DNA from 3 places in the Streptomyces sp. NPDC104309 genome. Region 3 is predicted to be linked to each of the others. Evidence: riboswitches for the same ligand, from Rfam matches in the RefSeq annotation. Region 3 holds a riboswitch; each other region holds the start of a gene.
The links. A riboswitch is a leader RNA that binds a small molecule or an ion and turns the genes downstream of it on or off. The one in region 3 is predicted to bind cyclic di-AMP.

Region 1: linked by a shared signal. The riboswitch ahead of ACZ68L_RS41730 (M23 family metallopeptidase) and the one ahead of ACZ68L_RS31750 (transglycosylase SLT domain-containing protein) in region 3 are both predicted to bind cyclic di-AMP.
Region 2: linked by a shared signal. The riboswitch ahead of ACZ68L_RS03625 (transglycosylase family protein) and the one ahead of ACZ68L_RS31750 (transglycosylase SLT domain-containing protein) in region 3 are both predicted to bind cyclic di-AMP.

Annotation. Positions count from the first base shown of each region.
Region 1 is NZ_JBVJMV010000059.1:20,763-28,280, reverse strand. Features, by position in the region: gene ACZ68L_RS41760 (FAD-binding oxidoreductase) at 1-655, opposite strand, end outside; gene ACZ68L_RS41755 (SHOCT domain-containing protein) at 908-1,321, opposite strand; gene ACZ68L_RS41750 (hypothetical protein) at 1,607-1,828, shown strand; gene ACZ68L_RS41745 (SPFH domain-containing protein) at 1,883-3,082, shown strand; tRNA gene ACZ68L_RS41740 (tRNA-Met) at 3,198-3,271, shown strand; gene ACZ68L_RS41735 (PP2C family protein-serine/threonine phosphatase) at 3,533-4,693, shown strand; cyclic di-AMP (ydaO/yuaA leader) riboswitch at 4,974-5,126, shown strand; gene ACZ68L_RS41730 (M23 family metallopeptidase) at 5,279-6,490, shown strand; partial or broken gene ACZ68L_RS41725 (aldo/keto reductase) at 6,758-7,518, shown strand, end outside.
Region 2 is NZ_JBVJMV010000002.1:402,534-410,051, forward strand. Features, by position in the region: gene ACZ68L_RS03595 (glycosyltransferase family 2 protein) at 1-38, shown strand, start outside; gene ACZ68L_RS03600 (GtrA family protein) at 35-436, shown strand; gene ACZ68L_RS03605 (SurA N-terminal domain-containing protein) at 589-1,245, shown strand; gene ACZ68L_RS03610 (nucleoside triphosphate pyrophosphohydrolase) at 1,282-2,256, shown strand; gene ACZ68L_RS03615 (cytochrome P450 family protein) at 2,267-3,688, shown strand; gene ACZ68L_RS03620 (transglycosylase family protein) at 3,794-4,750, shown strand; cyclic di-AMP (ydaO/yuaA leader) riboswitch at 5,051-5,220, shown strand; gene ACZ68L_RS03625 (transglycosylase family protein) at 5,224-5,985, shown strand; gene eno (phosphopyruvate hydratase) at 6,418-7,518, shown strand, end outside.
Region 3 is NZ_JBVJMV010000028.1:45,152-52,669, forward strand. Features, by position in the region: gene ACZ68L_RS31735 (APC family permease) at 1-241, opposite strand, end outside; gene ACZ68L_RS31740 (hypothetical protein) at 590-907, shown strand; gene ACZ68L_RS31745 (DUF2461 family protein) at 1,030-1,680, shown strand; gene ACZ68L_RS31750 (transglycosylase SLT domain-containing protein) at 1,818-2,600, opposite strand; cyclic di-AMP (ydaO/yuaA leader) riboswitch at 2,603-2,763, opposite strand; gene ACZ68L_RS31755 (ATP-binding cassette domain-containing protein) at 3,468-5,129, shown strand; gene ACZ68L_RS31760 (DUF305 domain-containing protein) at 5,207-5,881, opposite strand; gene ACZ68L_RS31765 (hypothetical protein) at 5,990-6,409, opposite strand; gene ACZ68L_RS31770 (heavy metal translocating P-type ATPase) at 6,720-7,518, opposite strand, start outside.

The DNA of each region.
Region 1 (7,518 bases), on a different contig from region 3:
AGACGGTGATGGCGACGCCCACGGTGTCCACCGGGTGCATCCGGAATGTGAAGGAGGTGACGATGCCGAAGTTCCCGCCCCCGCCGCGCAGCGCCCAGAACAGGTCGGGGTGGGCGGTGGGGCTCGTCGTCACCGCGGTGCCGTCGGCCAGGACCACGTCCGCGGTCAGCAGGTTGTCGACCGTCAGCCCGTATCTGCGGGTGAGGTGGCCGTGGCCGCCGCCCAGCGTGAGGCCGCCGACGCCGGTGTTCGACAGGATTCCGGTGGGGGTGGCCAGACCGAAGGCGTGGGCGGCGTGGTCGAGGTCGCCGAGCGTGGCGCCGCCGCCGACCGTGGCCCTTCGCCCGCCGGGGTCGATGTGCGCCCAGCGCATGGGCGACAGGTCGATGGTGACTCCGTCGTCCACCAGGCACAGGCCGGCGCCGCTGTGTCCGCCGCCGCGGACCGCGACCACGAGACCCTCGTCCCGGACGAAATCGACCGCGGCCATGACGTCCGCCGCGTCGCCGCATCGCACCACGGCCGCCGGACGTCTGTCGATCATGGCGTTGTAGATCGTGCGGGCCGTCCGGTACTCCGGGTCCCGCGGAGCGATGACGGGTCCGCGTAGCGCGGCCCGCATCGCGTCCAGGGTGTCGAGCGCGGTGCCGTTCATGGTCCGGCCATCTCCCTGCTCACCTGGATGCGGACCGCTGCCCCGCCCCATACCCCGTCCGAGCCCCCGTCGGGCCGTCGGAGTGCGTGGGGGCGTGCACCGGGTGCTCCGGCGCCGCGGGACCCCCGGGCGCCGGGGGCGGGAGCGGCCGCCGTGGGCTGATGTCTCAAGCCTCCCCGCGGTCCGGGGGCCGTGCCAGTCCGCCGGACCGGGGGGAGCGAGACATGCGCGTCACGGACGGGGCGGCCGCGCTCAGACGAGGAGCTTCGTCTTGGCCCGCTGGTACTCCTCGTCCGTGATGGCGCCCCGGTCCTTGAGCTCGGCGAGCTTCGCCAGGTCGTCGACGTGCTTGCCCTCCTTGGGGGCGTGCGCCTCGGAGGTGCCGGCGGCGGCCTCCCGTACGTACGCCTTGAAGGACGCCTCCCGCTCCTGCGCCTCCTTGATGTCCCGCTTCCCCATGGATTTGCCGCGCACGATCACGTACACAAGGACGCCCAGGTACGGCAGCAGCAGGGCCACGATCAGCCAGCCCGCCTTGCCCCAGCCGCCGAGGTCGTCGCTGCGGAAGATGTCGGCGATGACCTTGAAGAGCAGGAACAGCCACATGATCCAGAGGAAGAACCAGAGCATGGTCCAGAAGAGATTGAGCAGGGGGTAGTTGTCCACGGCCGGCTCCCCTATCACCGCGAGTCATCGCGCTCGACTGACTGAATGGTAAATCAGTCATATCACCCCATATTCACCCTCGCTCGTTGTCGTTCGAGACCCTGCTCGGGGGCCGGGTGCGGAGTACCGTGGAAGCGTCGAGGGAGGCTCCGGCCTCCAGGAGGCGGGGTCGCCTCGTGGTCATGAAGCGGCTTGAGAAGCGGCGTGAACGGCGTGAGCAGCGACGCGGAGAGCGGCGCGAGCGGCGGTGTGAGCAGGCGCACGCAGGGACGCTCGCGAGGGCGCATGAACAGGGCGGATGAGTCCGCCCGGAGCCCGGTCGGGGCGATCGGCCGTGTCACCGTGCCGATCCCGCCCGGCGGTCCGGGCGAAGTGCTGGTGGCCGTACGGGGCGGGTCGGAGGCCTACACCGCATGGTCGACGACGTCGATCGACAGGGACGTGCGCGTCATTGTCGTCGACTCGGTCTCGGCGCGGGGCGTGATCGTGGAGCGCCTGCCGCCCTGAGCCGGAGCAGGGGAGTACCCACGTCGAGCAGTGAGATACGGCAGGAGTCTTCCGATGTTCTTCTGGCATGTTCCCGCCCCCAACGAGGCGATGCTCATATCCGGTTCCAAGGGGCAGACCCTGGACACCCAGTTCCGGATCGTCACCGGCCACGGCAGTTTCGTGCTCCCGGTCAAACAGAAGGCGCGCATGCTCTCCCTGGCGCTGCGCGAGGCGGAGATCACCGAGGACTGTGTGACCCAGCAGGGCATCCGCCTCAACGTCCGGGCCGTCGCGGTCTTCAAGGTCGGCGACGACGCCGTGTCCATCGCCAACGCGGCACGCCGATTCCTGACGGAGCAGGAGCAGATGGAGGAGCTCGTCGGCCGGATCTTCGCCGGACACCTGCGCTCCATCGTCGGCGGACTGACCGTGGAGCAGATCATCCGCGAGCGCAACCGCGTCTCGCAGGAGGTCATCGCGGGCAGCCACGGCGAGATGGAGAAGCTCGGCATCGTGGTGGACGCCCTCCAGATCCAGGAGATCGACGACGCCACCGGCTACATCAAGAACCTCGCCGCCCCGCACGCCGCCGCGGTCGCCAGCCAGGCCCGGATCGCCGAGGCCAAGGCCGACCAGGAAGCCAGTCAGCGCGAGCAGCAGGCCGCCGCGCTCAAGGCGGAGTACGAACGCGACACCGCGATCAAGCGGGCGGGCTTCCTCGCCGAGACCGAGCAGTACAACGCCCGCGCCGCGCAGGCCGGGCCGCTCGCGCAGGCCCAGGCCTCGCACGAGGTCATCGAGGAGCAGACCGCGCTGGCCGAACGGCAGGCCGCGCTCGCCGCGCAACGGCTCGAAGCGGAGGTCCGACGTCCGGCGGATGCCGAGGCGTACCGTCAGCGCACCCTCGCGGAAGCGGCCCGTGACCGGGCGAAGTTCGAGGCCGACGGCAACGCGTACACCGAACGGACCATCGCCCAGGCCCAGGCCGACGCCAACACCGTGCGCGCCACCTCGCTGCGCGACGGCAACCAGGAACTCATCGCGGCCAACCGCGTCGTGGAGAACCTGCCGGCGCTGGCCGACGCGGCGGCGCGTGGCATGTCGGGGGCCGACCTCACCGTTCTCAACGGCACCAACGGTGTCAACGAGATGGCTGCGGGCGTGGTCGGCCAGGGGCTGGCGATCCTCCATTCGCTGCAGCGCGGCGCGAGCCCGATGAAGTCACCGGCGGTCGAGGGGAAGGCCGCTCCCCGTATCGCCGAGACGAACTGATCTCCGTATCACCGGGACGAACTGATCTTTGGGGTCGGATCGGAGGGGCGGGACGCGGGAGATTCCCCATGTGGTCATGAGCGCGCCGGACATGCAGTAGAGTTGTGTTCATCGACGCGGGGTGGAGCAGCTCGGTAGCTCGCTGGGCTCATAACCCAGAGGTCGCAGGTTCAAATCCTGTCCCCGCTACTGAAGATTCAGGCCCGGCACGCATGCAGCGTGCCGGGCCTGAATCATTTCCCCACGTGGTTGTCCGGGGCGCCGTCCACGTCACCGTCCGGGGCGCCGCCGGTTCCCGGTCAGCGGTCTCCGGGCCGGGTGCGTGTGAGCTGGACCACGCGCTTACCCCCATTGGTCGATGAGGAGTCGCCGCGCGACTTCGCTCAGGTGAGCCTGGGGTGGGGCGCGGTACCGTCCGCAGCCGTGCGCGTACCGGGCAGGAGACCACAGGTGTGGAAGCGGCTGAAGCGGCGCGGCAGACATACCAGGGGCGGTGTCCGTACCCGGCGGTTCGTCCGCGCGCTGCCCGCCCTGATGATCCTCGGCGGGCTGGCGTTCGACGCCCTCACCCCGCCGACCTTCACCGCCATTCCGCTGTTCGTGGCCGCGCCGCTGATCGCCGCGCCGTTCTTCTCGCTGCCCAGCACCATCCTCACCGCCGTCGCCTCGATCCTGGCCATCGTCGCGCTGCGGCTGTACAGCAACACGCTGCCGCAGGTCGTGCCGTTGATCGAGCTGCTCACCCTGGCCACCGTGTCGGTCCTCGCGGTCGTCATCAACGGGGTCGTGCGGCGCGGCAACGAGCAGCTGGCCTCCGCGCGGGTCATCGCGGAGACCGCCATGCGGGCGGTGCTGCCCAAACCGTCCGACCGGATCGGCGGGCTGCATGTGGCGGCGCGGTACGAGGCGGCGCAGGCGGACGAGTTCGTCGGCGGCGACCTGTTCGCCGTGGCGGACACCCCGCACGGGGTGCGGCTGGTGGTCGGGGACGTACGGGGGAAGGGGCTCGACGCCGTGGAGTCGGTGGCGGTGATCATCGGCGCGTTCCGGGAGGCGGCCGAGCAGGAGCGTTCGCTGGAGGGCGTGGCACAGCGGCTGGAGCGGGCGCTGGCGCGAGAGGGAACGGGGCGGGGCGGGCTGGACGCGGTCGAGGGCTTCATCACCGCCGTACTGGCCGAGATCCCGTCCGGGCTGTCGCGGGTACGGATCGTCAACCGCGGCCACCCCGAGCCGATCCTGCTGCATCCGGACGGGGCGCTGGATGTGCTGGGACCGTCGGTGCCCGCGCTGCCGCTCGGGATGGATCTGGGGGTGTGGCCCGACCGGGCGGACGAATGGGATCTGCCGGCGGGGACGACCCTGCTCCTCTACACCGATGGTCTCTCCGAAGCGCGGAACGCCGACGGGGTCTTCTACGATCCGGCTGCGCGGCTGCGCGGGCGGATCTTTCCGGGGCCCGAGGAACTGCTGTCCGCCCTGACCGACGACGTACGGCGGCACACGGGCGGCGAGACGACCGACGACATGGCACTGCTCGCGGTCGTACGTCCCGCGGAGGGGCAGCCGCACCGGCGCAGGACCGTGAAGATCGTGGGTCTGGACACGATGTGACGGATGGGGCGGGTGCGTGGTGCGGACCCGGCGGAGCCTCGGGTACGGCGTGCCACCGTCCGTAACCGAAGCGCGTCGCTCCGCATAACATTTGACGCAACGTCAGAATCCGGGTAATGACTGAGGGTCGATCAACTCATCCGATTCCACCCGGGTATGTCCCGTAAAGTCCAGGCCAAAGCCGTGAACGATCAGTGGGAACAGCTTGGAATCGGGCCCGGGTGTCTATTAACGTTCGATAACGCAGCGCGGTCGTCCCAGCCGTCGTCAGTGGCGGCACCGTGCGCGAGCGCCGAATTCCGCAAGGGAACCGGGGAACCACCTACATGGGGTGAATCGGACACCTGTGTCTCGTGAGAGGCAGAGGCGCCCGTAGGAGACCTTCCTGCTCCGAACCCGTCAGCTAACCCGGTAGGCGAGAAGGAAGGAAAGGAGTGCGCCCCCGTGGCGTCCAACAAGCCTGCCCCCGAGGCCCCCGCGCGGTTCACCTCAGACTTCGGCCCGGGTGTCGACTTCGGCTCCGGTTCCGGTTCTGACCACGGCTACGGCTCCGGTCACGGCCCGGGTTTCGCCTCCCACACCGGACTGGGCCCCGACACCGGCTACGGCCCCGGTTTCGCGTCCAACGCCGGTTTCGTCTCCGACGCCGGTTACGGAACCGCCGGGACGGGAACGGCGTTCGGCACCGGCTACGGCACCGAGCCGGGCGGCGACTTCGCCGGTGGGTCCGGTGAGTTCGGATCCGGTGAGGCCGGTGGCTCCGGCGACTCGGCGGAGCTCCGCGGGGAATTCCGCGCCGACGGCGACGGTGAGCCCGAACGAAGCCGGGACGAGTGGAACCCCACCGAGGAGTCCGTCCGCCCCGTGCGCGGCAAGCACCGCGTCGCCAAGCAGCGCAACGGACTTGCCCGTAGCTCCACCGTGCTCGGGGTCGGCGTCATCGCGGCAGTCGGTGCGGGCGGCATGGCCACCGCGCAGAGCAAGCCTGCGGTCTCCATCTCCCTTCCCGATTCCATCGCGGACAACCTGCCCGACGCCAAGTCCCTTCCCGGCGTGGGTTCCCTGTTCTCCGGCGAGTCCGAAGCCGACAAGGCAGAGGCCGTCGCCGCGTCGGCGCCGCTCACCACCGCCGGCATCACCACCACCGAGGCCCAGCAGGGCACGACGGACGCGGGCGAGGCGCTCCGCGCCCGTATCCTCCAGCAGGCCGAGCAGCAGCAGGATGCCGCCGACGCCGAGGCCAGGGCCGCCCAGGAGAAGGCGGCCGCGGAGAAGGCCGCCGCCGAGGCCAAGAAGCAGCAGGACGCGGCCGAGGCCAAGGTCGCCGCCGAGAAGAAGAAGGCGGAGGAAGAGGCCAAGAAGAAGGCGGAGGCCCTGCGGCTCGCCAAGCTCGCCGCCAGCTACGCCATCCCGACCACCTCGTACACGATCACCTCGACCTTCGGCGAGGCCGGCTCGATGTGGTCCTCCGGCTACCACACGGGCCTCGACTTCGCGGCGCCGACGGGTACCCCGATCAAGGCCATACACGGCGGCACCATCAAGTCGGCCGGCTGGTCCGGTTCGTACGGCTACCGCACGGTGCTGGAGCTCGAAGACGGTACGGAGCTGTGGTTCTGCCACCAGTCCTCGATCGGTGTCACCGTCGGCCAGAAGGTCACCACCGGTGAGACCATCGGCCGGGTCGGCGCGACCGGCAACGTGACGGGCCCGCACCTCCACCTGGAGGTCCACACCCCGGCCGGTACGGGTATCGACCCGATGACCTGGCTGCGAGACAAGGGCCTCAACCCCTGATCGGCCGGCCGCCTCGCGGCCCGCGTGATCCGAGCCGGTTCGCCGGCCGCTGAACCCCGGCAGCCCTGACGCTCTCCCCCCGACGTCAGGGCTGCCGGTCTGTCGGCACGGTCGCTCCGGCCGGGAGTGCGGGCCGGACGGATCGGTGGGCCCACGGGCTGGTGGGGACTGCGGGCCGGGCGGGTCGGCGGGCCGCTGGGAACAGCGGGCCTGCCTGAAGGGCGGGCTGCCGGAATAGCGGAACCGCTGGTGTTCGTTGATCCACATATGACTTCTCTTCATAAGCTGGGCCCTTCCGACCTGCAGGTCTTCCCGCTCGCCCTCGGCGGCAACGTCTTCGGCTGGACGGCCGACGAGGCGCAGTCGTTCGCCGTGCTGGACGCCTACGCCGCGGCGGGCGGCAACTTCATCGACACCGCCGACTCCTACTCGGCCTGGATCCCGGGCAATGAGGGCGGCGAGTCGGAGACCGTCATCGGGAAGTGGCTCGCGGCACGTGCCAACCGGTCCGAGATCGTCGTCGCGACGAAGGTCGGCGCCCACCCCTCGTACACGGGGCTCGCCGCCGCGAACATCAAGGCCGCGGCGGAGGAGTCGCTGCGCCGGCTCGGTACCGAATCGCCGCCTCCAACATCAGCCCCGAGCGGCTCCAGGCGTCCCTGGACTTCTCGGAGCGCGAGGGGCTCGCCCGTTACGTGGCCCTGCAGCCGCACTACAACCTGGTCTCCCGCGACACGTACGAGGGCGGACTCCAGGAGACGGCCGCTCGGGCCGGGCTCGCCGCCGTCCCGTACTTCGCCCTGGCCTCCGGGTTCCTCACCGGCAAGTACCGTCCGGGTGCCTCGGTGGAGAGCGCTCGGGCCGAGAACGCGGGGCAGTACCTGGAGTCGGAGCGGGGACAGAAGGTCCTGGCCGCGCTCGACAAGGTCGCCCAGGAGCACGATGCGGAGATCGCGACCGTCGCGCTGGCGTGGCTGGCGTCCCGGCCGACCGTCGTCGCGCCGATCGCCTCGGCCCGCACGGTCGAA
Region 2 (7,518 bases), on a different contig from region 3:
AGCCGATACGGGAACGCCAGGAGTTCGCACGCCGATGACGGTCAAGGCACAGATGGCCCGATTCGCCCTGGTGGGAGTCGTGAACACCGGTACGTACTACGGCTGTTACCTCGTCCTGCTGACCTGGCTGCCGTACATCGCCGCCCATGTGGCCGCGTTCGCGCTGAGCATGACCGGGTCCTTCTTCCTGAACTCGTACTTCACCTACCGGACCCGGCCCACCTGGCGGAAGTTCCTGCTCTTCCCGCTCACCAACGCCGCCAACTTCGTCATCACGACCGGTGGCGTCTATCTGCTGGTCGATCTCGCCGGATTCAGCAGCCGGTACGCGCCGCTGGTCGCGGCCGCGGCGGCCATCCCGATCACCTTCGTCGTCTCGCGCACGATCATGCTGCGCCCGGACCGCGGGGCCCCGGCGGCCGAACGCGTCTCCTGAGCGCGGCCTGAGGGCTGTCCCGGAGAGGGCCCACATCCCCAACTCCTTCCGAATCGTTGGTCGAACCAGTGGCCCCAACCACATCCACTGCCTAACATCGATCAACGCAAGGTCTTGTGCACTGATGCACAAACTCTCCCCGGGAGGTTCCTTTGCACCGCCGCCGTCGCACCGCGCTCACCGTCTCCGCCGCCCTGCTCGCAGGCGCCCCACTCCTGGCCGCCTGCGGCAGCCAGGCCCACCCGGGCGCCGCGGCCCTCGTCGGCGGGGACCGGATCGAGGTGTCCACGCTGCAGGGCCAGGTGGCGGCGGTACGGGAGGCCCAGCGCGATTCGAAGGACGCCTCCCAGCTCATCGACAAGTCCGGGCAGCTCAGCCGGGCCAAGCTGCACGGCATGATCTTCGACCGGGTCCTCGACCGGGCCGCGCGGGACGCCGGCGTTACCGTCAGCCGCAACGAGATCCAGCAGATGCGCAGGGCTGCTGCCGCCCAGTCCGGGGGAGAGACACAGCTGCGGACGGCGATGCTCCAGCAGAGCTGGGTCGCCCCCGACCAGATCGACGCCGTCCTGCGCGAGCAGGTCCAGCTGACGAAGCTGGCCCAGGCGCTCGGCGCCGACCTGCAGCAGCCCGCGGGGCAGAAGGCCGTCGGCGACGCGCTCAGCAAGGCGTCGAAGGCGCTGAAGGTCGACGTGAACCCGCGGTACGGCGCCTGGGACGACAAGCAGACTCAGCTCGCCAACTACAAGGCCCCCTGGATCACCCAGGTCACCAAGGCCGCCGAGGCGGGTGCCGAGTCCGGCGCCTGAGGGCGGCGACCGGAGCGACCGGAGTAGATTCGAACGGTGAAATCTGAAGCCCCCGGCCGTATCGTCCTGCTCACCGCCAGCCACCGCGTCGCGCCCGGTCTCCTGTCCTGGCCCGCCTGGCAGACGCTGCACGCCGCCGACCGGGTGCTCTGCGCCGAGCGGGAGAATCCGCAGCTGCCGTACCTGCGCGAGGCGGGCGTCACCGTGGAGCACTCCGCGCCCACCGCGCAGGAGCTCGTCGACGCCTGCGCGGGCGGCCGGAGCGTCGTCGTCCTCACGAGCGGCGAAGGCAGCCCGGCGCTGACCGACGGGCTCGCGCGGCTCGCGGGTTCGGGCCGGGTGCGGATGCCGGACCTGGAGCTGCTGCCCGGTTCGTACGATCTGCCGGGGGCCCGGTTCCTCGATCTGGTCCAGATCATGGACCGGATCCGGATCGAATGCCCCTGGACCTCGCAGAAGACCCACAAGGGCCTCGCCAAGTACGCCATCGAGGAGGCGTACGAACTCGTCGAGGCGATCGAGGACGGCGACCGCGACGAGCTGCGCGAGGAGCTCGGGGACGTACTGCTCCAGGTCGTCTTCCACTCCCGGATCGCCGAGGAAGGCCGCCCCGAGGACGGGGCGGAGCCGTTCTCCGTCGACGACGTGGCCGCGACCCTCGTCGAGAAGCTGATCCACCGCCACCCGCACGTCTTCGGCGACGAGACCGCCGAGACCCCGCAGGACGTGCACGCGCACTGGCTGCGGACCAAGGCCGTCGAGAAGCAGCGCGACTCGGTCACCGACGGGGTGCCGCTCGGCCAGCCCGGCCTGGCGCTGGCGGCGAAACTGGCGGGCCGGGTCCGTACCGCGGGGCTCGACGTGGCGCTCCCCACGGGCGACGGCATCGGGTACGAGCTCCTCGCCCTCGCCGTGCGCGCCGAACAGGACGGCATCGACCCCGAGGCCGCGCTGAGGGCCGCGGGCCGCGCCTACCGGAACGCCATCCGGGCGGCGGAGAGCAACGGATAACGTCGGGGGGGTGAACCACAGCCCCGTCGACCGCCCCGCCGATCCGCCCGCCGACGGCCCCGCCGGTGATTTCGGTGACCGCCCCGCCGATGGCCCGGCGGCCCACTCCGGCTCCCGCCCCGCCGACAGCCCCGCCGCTGCCCCCGGCGATCACCCCGCCGCCTGCCCCGTCGGTGCGCCCGAACTCTTCACCTGGGAGTTCGCCACCGATCCGTATCCGGCCTACGCCTGGCTGCGCGAGCACAGCCCCGTGCACCGCACCGCGCTGCCCAGCGGCGTCGAGGCGTGGCTCGTGACCCGGTACGCGGACGCCCGGCAGGCGCTCGCCGACTCCCGGCTCTCCAAGAACCCGGCGCACCACGCCGGGCCGGCGCACGCCAAGGGGAAGACGGGTATCCCGGGCGAGCGCAAGGCGGAGCTGATGACGCATCTGCTGAACATCGACCCGCCCGACCACACCCGGTTGCGCCGCCTCGTCTCCAAGGCGTTCACCCCGCGCCGGGTGGCCGCGTTCGCGCCGCGCGTGCAGGAACTGACGGACCGCCTGATCGACCGCTTCATCGCGGAGGGGAAGGCGGACCTCATCCACGACTTCGCGTTCCCGCTCCCCATCTACGCGATCTGCGATCTGCTCGGCGTGCCGCGCGAGGACCAGGACGACTTCCGGGACTGGGCGGGCATGATGATCCGCCACGGCGGCGGACCGCGCGGCGGGGTGGCCAGGTCGGTGAAGAAGATGCGCGGCTATCTCGCCGAACTGATCCACCGCAAGCGGGAGAACCCGGGGGACGATCTGATCTCGGGGCTGATCAGGGCCGGCGACCACGGCGAGCACCTCACCGAGAACGAGGCCGCGGCCATGGCCTTCATCCTCCTCTTCGCCGGCTTCGAGACGACGGTCAATCTCATCGGCAACGGGGTGTACGCCCTGCTGCGCGACCCCGCGCAGCGCGAGCGGCTGCACCTCTCCCTCGACGCGGGGGAGAGCGGGCTGCTGGAGACCGGGATCGAGGAACTGCTGCGGTACGACGGCCCGGTGGAGCTGGCGACCTGGCGGTTCGCCACCGATCCGCTGACGCTCGGCGGGCAGGACATCGCGGCCGGCGACCCCGTGCTCGTCGTACTCGCCGCCGCCGACCGCGATCCGGAACGCTTCGAGAACCCCGACACGCTCGACCTCGCACGGCGTGACAATCAGCACCTCGGATACGGGCACGGCATCCACTACTGCCTGGGAGCGCCACTCGCCCGGCTGGAGGGACAGACCGCGCTCGCCACGCTCCTGAGGCGCCTTCCGGACCTGCGACTTGCGGTGGAACCTACCGATTTGCGGTGGCGTGGCGGACTCATCATGCGTGGACTGCGCACCCTGCCCGTGGAGTTCGCGCCGGGGGTCGCGACGACACAAGATGACACTCTGTCAACTCTGTGACTTTCACGTGATCTGCGCTGCATCGACTTGTGACACGCGTTCGAGTCCCGCTAGGTTCACCGTTCGACTCACCAGTCACTCGTCAGTCACACGGAAGGCAACCCCATGGGCTCCGCGAACGGCAGACACCGTCGCCCTCGTCAGGCACCCGCCATCGTCGTCGCCGCGGGCGTGACCGGCTCGGCCATCGCCATCCCGCTGCTCGGCGCGGCCGGTGCGCACGCGGCCGACGCCACGACCTGGGACCGGGTGGCCGAGTGCGAGAGCGGCGGCATGTGGAGCGCCGACCTCGGCAACGGCTCCTACGGCGGTCTGCAGTTCTCGCCGGAGACCTGGAAGGCGTACGGCGGCGAGTCGTACGCCCCGCGTGCCGACCTCGCCAGCCGCGTGCAGCAGATCGCCGTGGCCCAGAAGGTCCTGGCCGACAAGGGGCCGAAGGCGTGGCCCAGCTGTGCGGTCATCTCCGGTCTCGCGACGGACGGAACGCTGCCGGGTGTCGACCCGGGGGTCACGGACTCCGCCGGGACGGCGGACGGTGTGGAGCCGGCTGACGGCGCGTCGGCGACCCCGTCCGATGCCGCCGCGCCCTCGGGCGCCGCCCACAAGCCGACGGGCAAGCCGACGGGCAAGAAGGCGGACAAGAAGGCGGACAAGGCGGTCCCCTCCGCGAAGCCTTCGGCCACCGAGTCGGCCGCCCCGTCCACGGGTCCGTCCTCCAAGGCATCCGATTCGCCCCGTACATCCGACTCGTCCAGCGGTACGCATGGCAAGCATCGCGGCGCTCCGGCCCCCGAGGAGAGCCGGGACGTGGACGGCGGCCTCGACCGCGAGTCGGGCCGCCATGCCTCCCGTGGCGGCGGCGACGCGCGCGACGCGGGCGCGCCGGTCGCCGACGGCGCGTACACCGTCCGTTCCGGCGACAACCTCTGGGCGATTGCTGATGCACAGAAGGTTCCCGGCGGCTGGCCCGCGCTCTATGAGGCCAACAAGGGGACGGTCGGCTCCGACCCGGACCTCATCCTTCCTGGCCAGAGCCTCCGTCTCGATGTGAAGGCCGACTGAGGACAGTCTGAAAATCGGCTAATAGAGCCTCAAGAACCGGGGTAGTTCAGGGACCTATGTCCACTTATGCGTAAGTGAGACATGGGTCTCTTTACGTCAACTGGCGTGTCGCGCTCGGGGGGCCCTTCCGTAGCGCCTCCCACCTGCGGAAACGATGGTTCCTCAGATGCAAGTAAGGGCTGATTGTCCGATGTGTCCATCTTTGAATGTGGGGGTTGCCTATGTTTACGGTCGGAACCGCTCGCACCGCGGGCCCCGTCGACCGTCACGCCGAATCCTGCCGTCGGTCGAAGGGAACAGACGCGTAAAGCGCCGTAGGCAGGAGCGGGGGACCCAGGTAAGCGCCGGCCCGATCGCCGAAAGACGGTCAGGGACGGCTTGGGGTGAAGTCGCGTGCTAGGACGTGCGACCGGGCAACTCACTTGGCCCGAACCCGACAGCTCACCTCGTAGGCGTCGGTGAGGAGAAGTTCCATGCTGCTTTCCAGCAAGGGCAAGCACCGCCGCCCGTCCAAGGCCGTTCGTATCGCCACGCTCGCCGGTGTCGCCGGTACCGCCGTCGTCGTTCCGCTGATGGGCGCGACCGGTGCCTCCGCCGCCTCCGTCGCCACCTGGGACGCTGTCGCTCAGTGCGAGTCCGGTGGCAACTGGTCCATCAACACCGGCAACGGCTACTACGGCGGTCTGCAGTTCTCGCAGTCCAGCTGGGCCGCCGCCGGCGGTACGCAGTACGCCTCCCGTGCCGACCTGGCCACCAAGGCCCAGCAGATCGCCACCGCCGAGAAGCTCCTCGCCATGCAGGGCCCGGGTGCCTGGGGCTGCGCCGGCGCCGGCAACCTGCGCAACGACGGTGTGAACCCGGGCGTCGACACCGGCTCCTCCTCGAAGACCAACTCCGGCGCCACGCAGCAGCAGAGCGCCCCCGCCGCGCCCGAGCGGCCGACCCAGCAGGCCCAGCCGAAGAAGGCCGAGCGCACCGAGGCCCCCGCCACCAACCGCTCGGACCGCTCCGCCGCCCCGCAGGCCGAGGCGAAGAAGACCGTCACCACCCCGACCGGCGAGAAGGTCAAGAAGGGCGACGGCGAGTACAAGGTCGTCTCCGGCGACTCCCTGAGCAAGATCGCCGCCGACCACGAGGTCAAGGGCGGCTGGCAGCGGCTGTTCGAGCTGAACAAGGACATCGTCAAGGACGCCGACCTGATCTACCCGGGTCAGCAGCTGCACCTGACGAAGTAGTCCGGGATCTCTCCTCCCTGAGCACCCCGGCCCGGCGCGCGTTCCCCCGTACGCGCCGGGCCGGGGTTTCCGTGTGACCCCTGCTTCCGCGAGGTGCGTCACCTCTCTGTGTGCGGCAGCTCCGTCCCGGCGGAGTGTGCGGCAGCTCCGTCCCTGCGGGGCGCGTCGCCTCCGTATCGCGTCCGTACGGGCCGGTGCCGGACCGCGCGAGGCGGGCTCCGGGATGGCCCCATCGGTGCGTGATCGTTCAACTTCTGTAGTTACTGGCCAGTAAAATTCTGGCCGTTCGCCCCGTAATGCTCGCTCTTGGGTCCTTTTTCGTCCCAGGGGACGGGCGGTAGTCCGACTGAGCGGGCCGGGCCGGTTAGGCTCTTGTCGCAAGGCCAAAGTGACCCTGCACAACCAGTGTCATATCCCAGAAGGAGATGCCTCGTGCCGTCCATCGACGTCGTCGTAGCCCGGGAAATCCTCGACTCCCGGGGGAACCCCACGGTCGAGGTCGAGGTCGGCCTCGACGACGGCAGCACGGGCCGTGCTGCCGTGCCGTCCGGCGCCTCCACCGGTGCGTTCGAGGCCATTGAGCTTCGCGACGGTGACCCCAACCGCTACCAGGGCAAGGGCGTGGAGAAGGCCGTCCTCGCCGTGATCGAGCAGATCGGCCCGGAGCTCGTGGGTTACGACGCGACCGAGCAGCGGCTGATCGACCAGGCGATGTTCGACCTGGACGCGACGGAGAACAAGGGCTCGCTCGGCGCGAACGCCATCCTCGGCGTCTCCCTGGCCGTCGCCCACGCCGCCTCCGAGGCCTCGGACCTGCCGCTGTTCCGCTACCTCGGCGGCCCGAACGCGCACCTGCTGCCCGTTCCGATGATGAACATCCTCAACGGTGGGTCGCACGCCGACTCCAACGTGGACATCCAGGAGTTCATGATCGCCCCGATCGGCGCGGAGTCCTTCTCCGAGGCCCTGCGCTGGGGCGCCGAGGTCTACCACACGCTGAAGAAGGTCCTGAAGACCAAGGGCCTTTCGACGGGTCTCGGCGACGAGGGCGGCTTCGCGCCGAACCTGGAGTCGAACCGCGCCGCCCTGGACCTCATCGTCGAGGCCATCAAGGAGGCCGGCTACGTCCCGGGCAAGGACATCGCGCTCGCGCTCGACGTCGCCGCCTCGGAGTTCTACAAGGACGGCACGTACGAGTTCGAGGGCAAGTCCCGCTCGGCCGCCGAGATGACCGAGTACTACGAGGAGCTCGTCTCCGCGTACCCGCTGGTCTCCATCGAGGACCCGCTGTACGAGGACGACTGGGCCGGCTGGAAGGTCATCACCGACAAGCTCGGCACCAAGGTGCAGATCGTCGGTGACGACCTGTTCGTCACCAACCCGGAGCGTCTGGCCCGCGGCATCGAGGAGGGCTCCGCCAACGCCCTGCTCGTCAAGGTCAACCAGATCGGTTCGCTGACCGAGACCCTGGACGCCGTCGAGCTGGCCCAGCGCAACGGCTTCAAGTGCATGATGTCCCACCGCTCCGGCGAG
Region 3 (7,518 bases):
GCTCCGAGTAGCAGAAGGCGACCGCGATACAGAGCAGTGAGCCGATGGCGATGGTGAGGGCGGTGTACGTGCCTAGGCTGGAGAACAGGTCCGGAACGACCACGAAGAGGGTCGAGGCGGGCGTCACACAGGAGAGCGTGAGCAGTGTTCCGCCCACGACGCCGATGGAACGCTTGAGCTTCTGTGGGGTGGGGCCGGTCGCCGGCGCGAGCGCCTGGGGAGCGCTGAGCGTTTCGGTCATCGTGCGATTCCGATCAACAGGTGCGGTGTCTGAGCACGGGAGCGGTATCGCCTCCAGACGAGGACGTGGTGAGTGGTTTCATCGCTCCCAGCGCGACATGCAATCCTGACGAGTTCCGCAGGTCAAGAGCCGTTCACCTTCGGAATTCGTTGTTTCGGAAGCAGAATGCGACCGTTTGGCGTTAAGAAGGCGTCAATCTGTTGGGGATCGGCGGGTACGGGAACCGCAGCCGGATTCCGTGGAAAGTTTTGCCCGTTCCGGATTCCGGAAGGGTGCGGCGCCCCGGGGCGCCGCGAAGCCAAGGTGCCGCGGGTCGCGCATCCACCGTCTTGGTGCCAGCCTGGACACATGGCTTGGGCGTCATGGACGACTCGCGGTGTGTTCTCCGGGCACGGTGGCGTGCTGACGGAAGAGGTTGGCGTCCTGTCCGGGGACCTGACCGTGCACACGACCTGGGCCGATGACACGGCCCAGGTGACTGTGCAGTACACAGGGGCGATCGACTGGTTCACCATGTCCGGCAGTCCGGTGCCGTGCTGCTCGGAGGATGACAGCCGGCGGCTGCACGACGCGGTGGTGCGATCCGTTCGGGAGGGAGAGGCGGCCACGGTCCCCAGACCGCCGCCGCAGAACTCGGAGCGGCCCGCGGAGAGCGCCCAGGAGTGACGGTCACATCGCGCGGCGCACGGTGGGGCGCGACGCCCCGCACGGGCACGTCGGACTCGTGTGGGCACAGCGGCGGCACGCACGTCGCGGGTCGCCACGGGACAGCCCTTAGGATCCTTTGCGTGAGCGGAGCGTTCAGCGGCTGGACAGAGCAGGCATTCGAGCTCCTTCTGCGGTTGGAGGGCGCGCCTTCGCAAGAGGCACGCGAGAAACTCCGGAAGGACCGGGAACGCCTCGTCCGGCAACCCATGATCGCGTTGCTGAACGATGTGGCGGACGCGGACCGGGCGTACGAGGACTTCTCCGTCTGGGGGTTCCGCAAGGATCCGTGGTGGTGGCAGCATCAGGCGGCGGTGATCCGGATCGCGCGCAATGTCCAGATCAGCCTGCGCTTCGACCTCGACGGGCTCCGGATCTCTGGTGGCTGGAGCTATCCGGATCCGGGGCAGATCCCGTTGTTCCGTACGGCAGTTGCCGCGCGAGGGAGCGGACCGGAGCTGGTGCGCGCCGTCGGGTCCCTGGAGGCGCGAGGGTACGAGATCACCGGTGATGTCATGCAGCGCATGCCGCGTGGTCACGACGCCGGTCATCCGCGCGCCGCCTTCCTTCGGTACCGCTCGGTGTCCGCCGCCCGCCCCCTCGGCGGGGACTGCGCCGAGCACACGGCGGCGCTGGTCGACTCCGTGCTCGTGGCGGCGGAGGAATTGGCGCCCCTGCTGTCCTGGCTCGCCCGCCATGTGGCTGTTACGGGCTGCCGTCGGCCTGGCACGTGACGTCGCCGCCGCATGCGGCCCTTGCCGACGAGCTGCCGAAAGGCGGTCCCTGACCGGGTGGGTGGTCCGTTGCCGGGAGAAGTGTCCGGCCTCTCGCCACCCGTCGGTCCTGAACCGCCTTTCGGTGCCGCTGTGCGTCAGTACGCCCCGAAGACGTTGTCGATCGAACCGTACTTGTGGGCGGCGTAGTTGCACGATGCGGTGATGTTGGCGACCGGGTCGTAGCTGTCCATCGCCGTTCCGGGCACGTGGTAGGCACGGAATGTCGGGTCGATGATCTGCAGGAGACCCTTGGACGGGGTGCCCGCGGCGGCGTTCGAGTCCCAGTTGTTGATGGCCAGCGGGTTGCCGGAGGACTCGCGCATGATGTTGCGGTGGATGCTGTCGTAGCTGCCGGGGATGCCGTGCTGGGCCATGACGGCCAGCGCCTCCCTGATCCAGCCGTCCAGATTGTTCGCGTACGTCACGGGCTTCACCGCCGAGGTGGTCGCGGCCGATACAGCGACGGTCTTCACGGTGGAGGCGGCGGCGTTGTTCGCGGCGGGTGCGGCTGCCCCGATTGTCAGCGTCATGCCCGGGACAATCAGTTCAGGGTTGTCGCCGACGACCTTTCGATTGTCCGCGTACAGCTTCTTCCAGCCGCCGCTGAGGGAATGCGCATTCGCGATCTTGGAAAGGGTGTCACCGGCGATCACGGAATACGTCGCGGGCGCAGCCTTCTGTACGGAAACTTCCTTTGCGGTGGCGGTCTTCGGCGCCACGGCCGCCTTGGGGGCGGTGGCGGCCTGCGCCGGCGCGGCGGAGGCGAAGCCGGCACCCACCAGCGGAAGTACGAGGGCGACTCCGCCGGTGGCCGCGGCGATGAAACCGCGGGTCAGCGAAGTGGACGTGCGGCGACCGTGCTTAACCGTTGCGGACATGCTGAATTCCTCTCCGTCGCCTGCGAGGTGAGCTGTCGGGTTCGGACTGGAGATGTCCGGCCGCAAGTGAATGCGGCTTCACCCCGAGCCGTTCCGGATACCGGACCGGCGGCTTACCTGGGTCCCCCGCTCCTGCCGAACATGAGTGGGTCGGATTCTCGGACGGCGGCAGGATTTGGCGTTCCGTCCGGATTGACGGTGACCGTAGGCGAGAAACACCAAAAGGAACAAGCCCCTGCTTTTGGATCACATTTCATTTGCAAGATCGAGTAACGGAATTCGCAGTAATCCACCTCACACCGCGCGGCCAAATTTCCGCGCACAGAAGGGAAGTGCGCCGACCTGCCGAGTCCGCCGGAACCCCGAACGTGACTCACGCCACGAAGTCACAAAAGGGGCATTTCCTTCATCGCCCAAATGGTGCAGTCAATAGACAAAGGCTCATTATCGACGAAATTATTAATCATGAGCAAAACGCCCACACATGGACATATGGGCATCGACTCGAAGACTCTCCACTCCGGCATGCCACTCATCGGACCGACCGCGTCCGACAGGGCTCCGTCACCCCGGGGCTTTGCCTTTCGTCCCGCGGCTCGTTATCGTTCCTAACGGCCCTGTTGTCTCCGATAGAGGTGGACGTTGCGCATCTGAGGTTCGCGAACATCGCGCCGTACGGCCCCTGCCGTACGCCCGTCACGCAGTAGCAGTGTTTTCTCCTGCCCGTGACCCCGCGTGGATGCGACCTCGGTGCCTCAGCCGTCCTTCGACCTTCCGGACTGCCGCACCCTCCTTCTCGGCACGGTCGCTGCGTGGTGCTCGCATACGAAGCCCCCCTTCACCACGCTTGCGACTGCGAGGATCACCATGGCGACACCCACTGCCCCCAGCGCTTCGCTCACCTGCTCCGCTCTGTCCTTCCAGTGGCCGGACGGCACGACCGTCTTCGACGGCCTCTCGCTCAGCATCGGCCGGGGCCGCACCGGTCTCGTCGGTACCAATGGCGCGGGCAAGTCCACCCTGCTGCGACTACTGGCCGGCCGACTGCGCCCCTCCCTGGGCTCGGTGGCGGTCTGCGGCAGCCTCGCCTACCTGCCGCAGAACATCACCCTCGACACGATGCTGCGTGTGGACGAGGCCCTCGGCATCGCCGAGCGGCGCGCCGCGCTGCGCGCCATCGAAACCGGGGATGTGGACGAGAGGCACTTCGAGACGATCGGCGACGACTGGGACGTCGAGGAACGGGCCGTGGCGACCCTGGGCTCCCTGGGACTCGGCAGCATCGAACTGGACCGCACCGTGGCCCAGTTGTCCGGAGGCGAGACCGTCCTTCTACGTCTGGCCGCACTGCTGCTGGAGCGTCCCGATGTCCTTCTGCTGGACGAGCCGACCAACAACCTCGATGTGCTCGCCCGGCGCAGGCTCTACGAGGCCGTCGACAACTGGCGCTCCGGCGTGCTGGTCGTGGTCAGCCACGACCTCGAACTGCTGGAGCGCGTCGACCGCATCGCCGAACTCCGGTCCGGTTCCGTGAACTGGTACGGCGGCGGCTGGTCGGCCTACCAGGAAGCGCTGAGCATCGAGCAGGAGGCCGCCGGAAGGATGTTGCGCGCCGCAGAGGCGGATGTGCGCCGGCAGAAGCGCGAACTGGAGGAGACCCAGGTGAAGCTGGCCCGGCGCCAGCGTCAGGGGAGGAAGGCGGAGGCCGACGGCGGACTCCCGAAGATCCTCGCCGGCCGCCGGAAGCGGTCCGCGCAGGAGTCCGCGGGAAAGCTTCGCGGCCTCCAGGAGGACCGGCTCAGCGAGGCGCGCGACCGTCGCGAGGAGGCCGCGGACGCGATCCGTGACGATGCCGAGATCCGCGTGAGCCTCCCCCGCACCGCCGTTCCCGCCGGCCGCACCGTGCTGAGCCTGCACGAACTGCGCCCCCGGTTCGGCCGGCTGCACCAGGGCGACCTCCATGTGCACGGGCCCCAGCGGATCGCGCTCGTCGGGCGCAACGGCGCCGGCAAGACGACACTGATGCGCACCCTCACCGGCGAGCTGGCTCCGCTGTCCGGCGAGGCCAGGACGTACGTACCCTTGCGATTCCTTCCGCAGCGGCTGGACGTGCTGGACGACGAGCTCAGCGTCGCGGCGAACGTGGCCCGGATGGCTCCCGGGGTCACCGACAACCACATCCGTTCCCAGCTGGCACGCTTCCTGTTCCAGGGCAAGCGCGCGGAACAGCCGGCGGGCACCCTCTCCGGCGGAGAGCGCTTCCGTGCCGCGCTCGCCGCGGCGATGCTCGCCGCACCGGCCCCGCAGTTGCTGATGCTGGACGAGCCGACCAACAACCTCGACATCGCCAGCGTGCGGCAGCTGACCAGCGCACTCGAGTCCTACGAGGGAGCGTTGTTGATCGCGAGCCACGACCTGCCGTTCCTCGAATCGGTCGGCATCACCCGCTGGCTGGTCCTCGGGGAGGAACTCCAGGACACCACCGCGGAGGAGGTGGGCGACCTGCTCGCGGCGTCGGAAGCGGGCTGATCAGCCGCGTAACTCCGAGGAACACGTACGGAAGGGGGTGCGGGCCATGAGGCCGGGGCCCGCACCCCCGCCAGGGGTCAGAGCCTGGCGATGATCTTGTTCATCTTCTCGATCTCGGCCGTCTGGGCCGTGATGACGGCGTCGGCGAGCTTCTTCGCGTCGGCGTTGCCGCCCTTGTTCAGCTCGGTCTCGGCCATGGTGACCGCGCCCTCGTGATGGCCGATCATGAGCTGGGCGAACTTCTTGTCGAAGTCCTTGCCCTTGGCTGCCTCAAGGCCGCTCATGTCCTTGTCGGACATCATCCCGGGCATTGCGGAGCCGTTCGAGCCATGGTCCATGCCAGGCATGTCACCCATCGAGGACGAGGCCGCGGGCAGCGGCTTGCCCCAGGACTTCAGCCAGCCCTTCATGGTGCTGATCTCGGGGTCCTGGGCCTTCTCGATCGCGGCGGCCAGCGCCTTGATCTCGGGGTCGGCGGCGCGGCCGTCGGCCAGCTTCGCCATCTCGACGGCCTGCTGGTGATGCGGGATCATCTGCTGCGCGAACTCCACGTCCGCGGCGTTGAACGCACCGCCGGGAGTGGCCGACGCGGCGGCACTGCCGGAGCCGTGGTCCATGCCGGGCATGGACGCGCTGTCGGACTTGGAGCTTTCGGAGGAGCCACAGGCCGCCAGCGTCAGAGCGAGCGCGGCAACAGTGCCGACGGCCGCGAGCGTGCGGCGACGGGTGGCGGAGGACGGAGAAACGGACATCACACGTTCTTTCCAGGTGGATTGCGCCACATCGGTGGCGCGCGAAAGGGACAGGAGCATCCGGCCGTCCGGCCGTCCGGCCGGACGGCCGGGAACGGCGGACACCTGTCACGTCCGCGCGATGCACACCTGGAGCAGTAGATCCCTGCCGGCGAACGGCGGCCCCCGCCGTGCCGGTCCGCGCACCTCCGTACGCCGTCTCCCGAGCACCCATAGGGCCAGGACCACCAGGCCCAGCGCCATGAGCAGCGGCAGCAGCCGGTCACGCGCGTGGGTGAATACGCACGACTCACCGCTCGTCCCGGGCATGACGGCGGCGGCGTGCGCCGGGCCGTGCCCGTCCGGCATGGCCGTGTGGGTCGCACCCGTCGTCATCGACATGTGCAGGTCCAAGGCCGCCGCCGGGGCGCCGTGACAGCCCTCGGCGGCGCTCGCCGGAGCCCCGTGCATGAGGAACAGACCGCACAGGGCGGCACACAGCACGAGCAGCCGGGACACTCCCGGTGTGCGCGCGCGTCTGCGGTCCACGGCTGCCTCACATGCTCGGTCGTACGGGTCCTGCGGTACGGGCCCGACGATACCCCCAGAGGGTTTCCCCGTCCTGTCGTACCCCGTCCCGTCGCATCCCTGATCGGGCGAGCGCGCGGATGGGAAAGTCCCTGATGTGCAACAGGGTGTCCGTGACAGGCTGTACCAGAATCGAACCAAGGCCTCTCCGTCGACATCGTCGGTGCCGGATCGCGAACGCGCGCACGGTGCCGCAGCGCTCGCCCCGCACCTCGACGAGCCGGCCTACGGCGTAGGGCGGGTCCTCGGCCGCGCGCGGACGCAGGACGGCTCACTCGACGCTTCGGGCGCGCGCCCATGCGGCGTCGCGGAGCAGGCGCAGACCGTTGAGGCCGACGATGACGGTGGAGCCCTCGTGACCGGCGACGCCGAGTGGCAGGGGCAGCGTACCGACCAGGTCCCAGAGGACGAGGCCGGTGATGAAGACGGCGGCGATCACCAGGTTCTGCACCACGAGGCGGCGGCAGCGGCGCGAGAGCGCCACGACGGTGGGGATGGTGGCCAGTTCGTCGCGGACGACGACGGCGTCGGCGGTCTCCAGCGCGAGGTCGGAGCCGGCCCTGCCCATGGCGATGCCGGTGTGGGCGGCGGCGAGTGCGGGGGCGTCGTTGACGCCGTCCCCGACCACGAGGACCTTCCGCCCGCCACTCTCCATCTCCCTGACGGCACGCACCTTGTCCCGGGGCAGCAACCCGGCCCGGACGTCGTCGATCCCGACATCGGCGCCCAGGCGCGCGGCGGCACGCGGGTTGTCTCCGGTCACCAGCACCGGCGTGCTGCCGGTGAGGGCGGTGAGACGGGTGACGGTGTCGTGGGCGTCGGTGCGCAGTCGATCGGCGATGCCCAGAACTCCGACGGGGGTGCCGTCGAGGACGACCAGCGCGGCGGTACGGCCCTCTTCCTCCAGCCGTGCGGCGAGCTCGGCGGCCGCGAGGCCGGTGCGACCGTTCAGCAGGCGGGCGGGGCTGCCGACGGCGACCGTGCGACCCTCCACGGTGGCGGTGACGCCCGCGCCGGGGGCAGAGGTGAAGTCCGCCGCGGAGGGCAGGGCGAGACCTCGTGTGCGGGCG